Regions from separate parts of the Faecalicatena sp. genome, predicted to be linked through region 2. Evidence: predicted binding sites of a transcription regulator. Region 2 holds the regulator's gene; each other region holds the start of a gene.
What was found. The regulator HrcA, encoded in region 2, represses chaperone genes, less so after heat shock. The targets are predictions, from matches to a motif close to TGTTAGCACTCNNNNNNNNNGAGTGCTAACA.

Region 1 (3,289 bases), on a different contig from region 2:
GCGCTTCACGAATGCAGTCATCTCCTCCGGATTCAGCGGTTTATGAGCCAGCATAGCCAGATCGTAAAGCTGTTTACAGATGATCGGCACACTCTTGCTGCGTTTATGCTCCACAACAAACTGTACCAGCGGATGATTTGCATTCAGGATCAATGTTGCCTGACTTCCGAACATTCCGGCATCCATTCCGCCCATGCCGTACATCTTCATCATTTCTTCCATACGTCTTGACTGCTCCGGAAGAACTGCCATTGATGCAACATTATCATCTTTGAGTTTCTCTACTTTGACATCCAGTTTATCATTACCAAGCTCCTTGCGGAAGATCTCAACCAGATCATCCGTGGTCTTCTTAAATGTTTCTTTTTCTTCCTCTGTCACTTCATCCTTTAAGGAATCATGCACATCGGCATCGATCCTCTGGAATCTGAGCTCTGGATTGCGCTGCTCCAGATAAGTGATAAATGCAGAATCAATATTGTGTGTCAGCAGGATCGCATCCTGTCCGTGTTCCCTGAACATGTTGATGTACTGGCTCTGCTGCTGTTCATTGGTCACATAGAAGATATCCGTCTTCTTCTCTTCTTTGTTCTCATCCGCATTTTCTTCTGCAGTTTCGTCTGCCGTCTCAGCCTTCTCTGTGTTCTCTTCTGCGTCCACAGAAGCCTCATCAGCATTTGCCTTGATACATTCCTCTAAGGTCATGTATTTGTGATCCAGGTTCTTGAAGAGGATAGAATCCTTTACCTTCTCCCCAAACTTCTCATCTTTGAGGCATCCAAACTTGATGAACGGACTGATATCATCCCAGTATTTCTCATAATTCTCCTTATCTGTCTTGAACATTCCGTTCAGCTTATCTGCAACCTTCTTGGAAATGTAATCTGCAACCTTATTGACAAATCCATCGTTCTGCAGTGCACTTCTGGATACGTTCAGCGGCAGGTCCGGACAGTCGATCACACCCTTTAATACCATCAGGAATTCAGGGATCACCTCTTTAATATTATCTGCGATAAATACCTGGTTGTTGTAAAGCTTGATCTTTCCTTCAATGGAATCATACTCTGTGTTGATCTTCGGGAAGTACAGGATTCCCTTTAAGTTAAACGGATAATCCATGTTCAGATGGATCCAGAACAGCGGCTCCTTATAATCCATAAATACCTTGCGGTAGAAATCAATATATTCCTCTTTCGTACATTCGCTCGGACTTTTTGCCCACAGCGGATGAATGTCGCTGATAGAAACAGGACGTTTTACGATCTTAGCCTTTTTCTTAGGCTCGCCCTCTTCGCCTTCCTTTGGCTCCTCTGTGATATGCTCTACCACCTCGTCTGTATCGAGAAGATCTGCTTCATCAATTGTCTCATATTCCGGCTCGGCATTTGCCTTGGACAGGAAAATCTCTACCGGCATGAAGGAGCAGTATTTCTCCAGAACTTCTCTTGCCCGATATTCGTTGGCAAACTCAAGGCAGTCGTCATTTAAAAACAGCGTGATCTCTGTTCCCACCTCTGTCTTGCTGCCTTCCTGCATCTCGTACTCTGTACCGCCTTCACTGACCCAGTGTACCGGCTTAGCCCCTTCCTGATAGGACAGCGTATCGATATGCACCTCGTCAGCAACCATGAAGGAGGAGTAGAAGCCCAGTCCGAAGTGTCCGATCATCTCATCCTCTGTTGTCTTGTCTTTGTATTTCTCCAAAAATTGTGTTGCACCTGAGAACGCGATCTGTGTAATATACTCTTCTACTTCATCTGCAGTCATACCAAGACCGTTATCGATGAACTTCAGAGTCTTTTCTTCTGGATTGACGATCACCTGAATCTTCGCCTTGTAATCATCCGGCAGATCATACTCGCCCATCATATCCAGCTTTTTCAGCTTTGTAATAGCATCACAGCCGTTTGATACGAGCTCACGCATAAAAATGTCATGATCAGAATATACCCATTTCTTAATAATCGGAAATATATTCTCACTGTCAATGGATAAGTTACCTCTTTTTGTTCCCATATATAACACTCCTTTTCATTATAGTACATAATATTGCGACCCAATTATCGTCTAGTAGATATTCTAATACACTGTATTTTAAAAGTCAATAAAAAATTAGCACTCTTTTAAAGTGAGTGCTAATAAAATTATTAAAAATATAAAAATTCTATAAACTAATTGGCTTGATTCTTCAAAGCTTCCCATTTTTAGCCTTACGCTCATATTTACGTTATCCTATAAAAAATGGTATACTGATTACACAAGACATCAAAATTTATACCTAAAAGGAGTATCATCATGACTGACACATTTCAGACGCTCAAAGTAGAAACTAATACACAAATCCAAGAAGTCGCCGCTTTGGCAGATATCATCTGGCATGAGCATTTCACACCTATCATTGGAATCGGGCAGGTCGAATATATGGTAGACAAGTTCCAGTCCGTACCTGCTTTAAAGACCCAGCTGGAAGATGGTTATGAATATTATCAGATATTTGATAACGGAGAATTCTGCGGATACTGCGGCATCCATCCAAAGAAGGGCAGACTGTTCTTAAGCAAGCTTTATGTAAAGAAAGAATACCGGGGCAGACATCTTGCCACAAAGGCATTCCAATTTCTGAAGGACTTATGTAAGGAACGCGGGCTGACTGCCATATGGCTTACCTGCAACAAGCATAATGACAACAGTCTGGCTGTATACCGCCACTTAGGATTTGAGACCATCGATACCCAGGAGGCGGATATCGGAAACGGTTATATCATGGATGACTACATCATGGAATACAGACTTTAGCAAATGACCGGGAACCTTTTTGGCCCCCGGTCATTGTACATCTCATAAAACTCATTATCTATACTGATCATAATAAGAATCATAGTCATTTGAGACAATGAACTCACTCGGCTTTAGTATCACCGCTGCATCCTGGGATGATACTTCCGTTCCTTTCGGTATGACCAGATTGCGATATGTAGCTTCATATCCGCTTTCTGATATCCATTTTGACCTCTTTAAATAGTTCAGCTCTTCATCCTCAAAATCTGTGTAGAGAGGTATCTTATACTCGATGGCAGACCATCCTCCGGCAGATTCGACATCATAGACCCCTTCCGGGAAATCCTCCCCTGCAACGACCTGCTCGCCCTTTTTCAGTAAGATCTCCTCAGTGAGCGGGTTTTTGACAGGGGGATTCATCGTATCATTCCTTGCATTCTCTGTTTTCAATTTGACCTTCAGATCCCCTGTTATTTCGAGCACTGCTCCTTCATAGATCCTGACATCC
Region 2 (3,289 bases):
CGGCCTGGAAGAGGGCAGGGATCAACCGTCTGAGCATCGGCCTGCAGTCCACTGATGACAGAGAGCTTAAAATGCTCGGCAGGATTCATACCTGGGAGCAGTTTCGTGAGACCTATCACATGGCGCGGGAGCATGGATTTGATAATATTAATATTGATCTGATCTCAGCCATCCCCGGGCAGACCGTGGAAAGCTGGACAAAAACGCTCAGGCAGGTGGCAGGTTTAGATCCGGAGCATATTTCAGCGTACAGCCTGATCATAGAAGAGGGAACACCTTTTTATGAGCGGTACGGAAAGGAAGAGCCAGCACAAAGGAATTCTTTTGAAAAACAGGCCAAAGATCCCTTGCTGCCGCCACTTCCCGATGAAGATACGGAGAGGGAAATCTATGAATTGACCGTTGATCTGTTGTCTGGATACGGTTACAACAGATATGAAATTTCGAACTATGCAAAAGAAGGTTTTGCCTGCCGCCACAATCTCGGATATTGGGAGCGTACAGAGTATCTCGGTATCGGACTGGGCGCTTCCTCCCTGCTTAGCAGCAAACGCTTCCATAATACTGCAGATTACAGGACTTATATAGAGAAGGTAAAGAAAAAAGAAGATATCAGAGAAGACATAGAATTACTGTCTAAGAGCGAGGAGGCTGAGGAATTTATGTTTCTGGGGTTAAGAAAAACCAGAGGGATCTCAGCGAAAAGATTTTGTGATATTTTCGGAAAGCCTGTTCTGGAGGTCTATGGAGCGCAGATAGAAAAGTTATGCAAAGAAGGCCTGCTTGAGATATCAGGAGATGATATCAGATTGACAGAACATGGGATTGATGTCAGCAATACCGTGTTTGTAGAATTTTTGGACCCGGATTTTTTTCACGGGCATCCAATAGAACTTTAGAGGCACTTAAAGGTCCGGCACAGCATTTTATGGATGGAATTTGATGTACGGCATCAAATTCCATTGAGGGCTGAGCCGAGTTTTCATCAGGAAAACTCAGCGAATCCCTCATATTCCGCAAAATACTGCGCCGGACCTTTTAGTGCCTATTAGTGAACGATACAGCCCGAAAAAACGGCATCTCCGTGCTCCGCCGCCCCATAACAGACGAGTGAACTGTTACTATTAAAATTTAAAGTATAAAAAATATATAAAGAGTGTTGACAAAAGGAAATCTCAGTGCTATCTTAATATACGTAAGGTGTTAGCACTCAAAACTAAAGAGTGCTAATAAGCAGAAAATCAATACTCTGCGAAGGAAAGGAGGAGCCTATGGCAGGAATCACAGAACTGAGTGAGAGAAAAATGGTTATTCTTAAAGCGATCATTCAGAATTATCTGGAGACGGGAGAGCCGGTTGGTTCGCGAACCCTTTCTAAATACACGGACTTGAATTTAAGTTCAGCAACGATCCGCAATGAGATGGCAGACTTAGAGGATCTGGGGTATATTTTCCAGCCTCATACTTCTGCAGGACGTATTCCTTCTGATAAGGGATACAGGCTCTATGTTGATATGCTGATGGTAGAAAAGGAGCAGGAGATCATAGAGCTGCGCAACACCATGCTTGAGAAGACGGATGAGGTCGATAAGGTATTAAAGCAGGCCGCCAAGGTTCTTGCAGCGAATACGAATTATGCGACCATGATCTCAGCACCGGTCAACAGCAGGAACCGGTTAAAGTTCATCCAGCTTTCCCAGGTGGATGAAGAGCAGATCGTAGCAGTGATCGTGATGAACGGCAACGTCATCAAGAATAAGATCATTGAAGTCAGTGAAACCTTAAGTAATGAACATTTATTTAAATTGAATATGCTGCTCAACACGACATTGAACGGAATGTCGATCGAAGAGATCAACTTAGGGCTGATCGCAAAGTTGAAAGAGCAGGCAGGCATTCACAGCCAGGTAATCAGTGATGTTCTGGATGCGGTAGCCGAGATCATACATGTGAGTGATGACATGGAGATCTACACAAGCGGCACCACCAACATTTTCAAATATCCGGAACTAAGCGACAAGGAAAGCGCACAGGAGATCATCAGTGCATTTGAAGAAAAGCAGCAGCTGGCGGAGCTCGTTACAGAGACCCTTGCCAGTGAAGAGAATCATGGAATTCAGGTATACATCGGAGATGAAGCGCCAGTGAAGACCATGAAGGACTGCAGCGTTGTGACAGCAACCTACGAATTGGGCGAGGGCATGAAGGGTACGATCGGTATCATAGGTCCCAAGCGTATGGATTACGAACATGTCATGAAGTCGCTGAAGACTCTGCAGAACGAGTTGGATGCAATTTATTACAAAGACCCAAAAGAATAGGAAGGTGAATAGCTGGTGGAAGAAAATATGAGCAAAGAGGATATGGTAAAAGAAGCAGTAGAAGAGGCGAAGGCAAAGGCGGCGAAAGAGGCCGAGGAAGCTGCGAAATGCGCTGAGGAAGCCAAAGCCTGTGAAGAAGCCGCCGATACAGAGGATGCGGCAGCAGAAGAGGCCGAAGGCGAAGCAGAAGATTCTGCAGATGAGACAGCAGATGATGCAGATACCGAGGCAGAAGCTGAGGATGGTAAAGAGAAGCCGGGCAAAGAAAAGAAGCTGTTCGGCAGAAAGAATAAGAAAGATAAAAAGGACGAGAAGATTGAAGAGCTGACTGACCGGCTCACTCGTCAGATGGCAGAGTTTGATAACTTCCGCAAGCGTACGGAAAAGGAGAAATCCCAGATGTACGAGATTGGAGCGAAAGATATCATAGAAAAGATCCTTCCGGTCGTTGATAATTTTGAACGCGGCCTGGCAGCTGTGCCAGAGGAGGATCAGTCCAATCCTTTCGCACAAGGGATGGAAAAGATTTATAAACAGCTGATGACTACATTGGAAGAGATCGGTGTCAAGCCGATCGAGGCAGTAGGCAATGAGTTCAATCCGGATTTCCACAATGCAGTGATGCATGTTGAGGATGAAGAGCTGGGAGAGAACATCGTAGCCGAGGAGTTTCAGAAGGGCTACACATACCGCGACAGTGTAGTGAGACATAGTATGGTAAAAGTTGCAAATTAATTTGAGAAAATAATTCAGGAGGAAATGATCATGGGCAAAATCATTGGTATTGATTTAGGTACAACAAATAGCTGTGTAGCAGTTATGGAAGGCGGACAGCCGGCAGTTATCGCGAATACAGAAGGAGCAAGAACAACTCCGTCAGTCGTAGCATTTACAAAGACAGGGGAGCGTCTGGTAGGTGAGCCTGCAAAACGTCAGGCAGTAACAAATGCAGACAAGACAATCTCTTC
Region 3 (3,289 bases), on a different contig from region 2:
GTTTAGCAAGTCTTTCCTGTAATTTCTCTTTATCAAATTCAGATGTTGTCTCTTCGATTCCTTTTTTGATCTGAGCAACTCTGTCTTCGATTGCTTTCTTATCTCCGCAGCCATCTACGATCACTGTGTTTTCCTTCTGAACCTTAACAGATTTTGCACGTCCAAGCTGATCCAGTGTTGCTTCTTTTAAGTCCATTCCAAGCTCTTCTGAGATCACCTGTCCGCCTGTCAGGATTGCGATATCCTGCAGCATCTCTTTTCTTCTGTCGCCATATCCAGGTGCTTTTACAGCTACTACGTTGAATGTTCCACGCAGCTTATTAACGATCAATGTTGTCAGTGCTTCACCTTCAATGTCCTCAGCGATGATCAGAAGTCTTGCTCCGGACTGAACGATCTGCTCTAACAGAGGAAGGATCTCCTGAATGTTAGAAATCTTCTTATCTGTGATCAGGATGTATGGTTCATCCAGATTTGCTTCCATTTTCTCCATGTCTGTTGCCATGTATGCGGAGATATATCCACGGTCAAACTGCATACCTTCTACCAGATCAAGCTCTGTCAGCATTGTCTTGGACTCTTCGATCGTGATAACACCATCGTTGGAAACCTTCTCCATTGCGTCTGCTACCATCTGTCCTACGGAATCGTCTCCTGAGGATACAGCTGCAACTCTTGCGATCTGCTCTTTATCTTTTACCTTGCTGCTCATCTTAGCGATCGCTTCAACGGCAACATCTGTAGCTTTCTTCATACCTTTACGAAGAACGATCGGGTTAGCGCCTGCTTCCAGGTTCTTCATTCCTTCATGGACCATAGCCTGTGCAAGAACAGTAGCTGTTGTTGTACCATCACCTGCCACATCATTTGTCTTGGAAGCAACTTCTTTGATCAGCTGTGCTCCCATGTTCTCGAATCCGTCTTCCAGCTCGATCTCTTTTGCGATAGTCACACCGTCGTTAGTGATAAGCGGTGCACCGAATGATTTGTCAAGTACTACGTTTCTTCCTTTTGGTCCTAATGTTACTCTTACTGTATCAGCCAGCTTGTTCACACCTTTTTCTAATGCTGCTCTGGCTTCTGATCCGTATTTGATTTCCTTTGCCATGTCTGTCACTCCTCTTTCATATTCTTATCTGAATCTATTATTCTCTGAATACGTTACTTTATAAATGTTATTAACCTTACTCTTCTACGATTGCTAAAATGTCGCTCTGTTTTACGATGATGAATTCCTCTTTATCGAGTTCTACATCTGTACCTGCATATTTGGAGTAGATGACTTTATCCCCAACCTTAACCTGCATCGTTACTTCTTTTCCATCTATATTTCCACCAGGTCCAACTGCGATAACTTCTGCTTCCTGTGGCTTCTCTTTAGCCTGGCCCGGAAGTACGATACCTGATTTTGTTGTCTCTTCTGCTTCTAATTGTTTTAATACAATCTTGTCACCCAATGGTACTAATTTCATAGTAATTCCTCCTTAATTTTTGTTTTTATTAGCACTCATTTCTTTCGAGTGCTAACCTCATGAATATAAAATAGCACTCTGTTTCCAATTTGTCAACAGACTTTCTCATTTTTTATATTTAGTTTATAAACGTTATTTTCTCTTAACAGGACGCTTCACACCCGAGACGTTATAAAAACCATTTTTAATCTTAAATACGATCATGTTGCCATACTCGCATTGATAGCGCTCCTTCACGATTCCCGTACAATACAAAAGTTCTTTCTTAGTGGAAATATAACATTGATACTTGGCATCCAGTGAGATCACAGTCAGATCATCCTCCTTTAGCAGCAAGTATATGTAATCTTCTTCCAAATCATACTTAAAAACCTGGCAATGATGTGATGTATCATCAAAAATACCATCCGCCGAAATCACGCTCTCCATCTGTAAATCTACCGGGTTCCCTTCATACATTTTTTCATGCCTCCTTCATTTTAAGAAAGGGCATCAGCTGCCTGACGCCCTCTTACAATTCCCATTATCGTGAAAATCATCTTTTATATACGTTCTTTTTTAATCTTCTCTAATTCTGTGAATACATAATCATTCAGAACTTTGATATAAGTTCCTTTCATTCCTGAAGAACGTGATTCAATGACTCCTGCACTCTCAAACTTTCTCAGTGCATTGACGATCACGGACCTTGTGATCCCGACGCGGTCTGCGATCTTACTTGCAACGAGGATTCCCTCTGTCCCATCTAGTTCTTCGAAAATATGGATGATCGCTTCCAGCTCTGAGAATGATAATGTGCTGATCGCGGACTGAACAATATGCTCTTTCCTGGTCTCCTCTGCACTTTCCTCATTCACAGAACGAAGCATCTCAAGTCCTACTACTGCTGTACCATATTCACTTAAGATAATATCATCAATCTCATATACGGAATCCTGCTTATAAATAAACAGTGTTCCGAGACGCTCTCCCGCGATATCGATCGGTGTGATGATCGCCTGATAGCCTTTGACTGCATCTGCTGAAAAACCTAACGTCTCCAGATTGACATTTTCTTTTGTTGATAAAATGCTTAAAAGACGTTCATTGAGCATTTCATCGATGTGTGAACCAACTGCTTCAGTGATCAGTTCTTTGATCCCGTCCACCTGGCTGCATTTGCTGACTCCCAGGATCTTCCCTTTTTTACTTACTACAAGGACATTGGAGTTCAGAATCTCCGTAAGGACAGCACAAATATCATTAAAGACTACCTTACTGGAATTGTTGTTATGCAGTAACTTGTTAATCTTTCTTGTCTTATCCAATAACTGTACGCTCATCGATTTCCTCCAATTCTAATTGTATATACAAATCTTTTCAATTTACTCGATACTGTTATGTTATCATACAACTTTTGAAATATCAACGTAATTTATCTAATTCTTTTCTAAATTTCTAATTCTTTTTCAAATTTCGGACATATCCGCATTTTTCGTCCGCACAAACCAGCTTATTTCCCTTTTCTAACATATAGTTTCCGCATTCCGGACACTTCTCTTTTGACGGTCTCTGCCAGGACATAAATTCGCATTCCGGATTATCCTCACAGCCATAATATTTTCTTCCCTTTTTCGTCTTGCGGATCACAACCTCTTTTCCACACAGAGGGCAGGGAACCCCGATCTTCTCCAGGTATGGCTTGGTATTCTTACATTCCGGGAATCCCGGACAGGCCAGGAACTTCCCGTGAGGTCCGTATTTGACAACCATGTTGCGGCCACATTCCTCACAGATCACATCCGTGACCTCATCCTCGATCTTAACACTCTCTAACT

Region 1: the regulator HrcA is predicted to act here: its motif matches at 2,114-2,144, upstream of htpG (molecular chaperone HtpG).
Region 3: the regulator HrcA is predicted to act here: its motif matches at 1,499-1,529, upstream of AC4OGX_RS06985 (co-chaperone GroES).

The regions. Positions count from the first base shown of each region.
Region 1 is NZ_JBZUUL010000036.1:59,937-63,225, forward strand. Features, by position in the region: gene htpG (molecular chaperone HtpG) at 1-2,019, opposite strand, end outside; gene AC4OGX_RS16485 (GNAT family N-acetyltransferase) at 2,299-2,799, shown strand; gene AC4OGX_RS16490 (hypothetical protein) at 2,854-3,289, opposite strand, start outside.
Region 2 is NZ_JBZUUL010000006.1:106,484-109,772, reverse strand. Features, by position in the region: gene hemW (radical SAM family heme chaperone HemW) at 1-899, shown strand, start outside; gene hrcA (heat-inducible transcriptional repressor HrcA) at 1,272-2,321, shown strand; gene grpE (nucleotide exchange factor GrpE) at 2,349-3,056, shown strand; gene dnaK (molecular chaperone DnaK) at 3,087-3,289, shown strand, end outside.
Region 3 is NZ_JBZUUL010000013.1:163,877-167,165, forward strand. Features, by position in the region: gene groL (chaperonin GroEL) at 1-1,108, opposite strand, end outside; gene AC4OGX_RS06985 (co-chaperone GroES) at 1,185-1,472, opposite strand; gene AC4OGX_RS06990 (hypothetical protein) at 1,605-1,931, opposite strand; gene codY (GTP-sensing pleiotropic transcriptional regulator CodY) at 2,015-2,794, opposite strand; gene topA (type I DNA topoisomerase) at 2,910-3,289, opposite strand, start outside.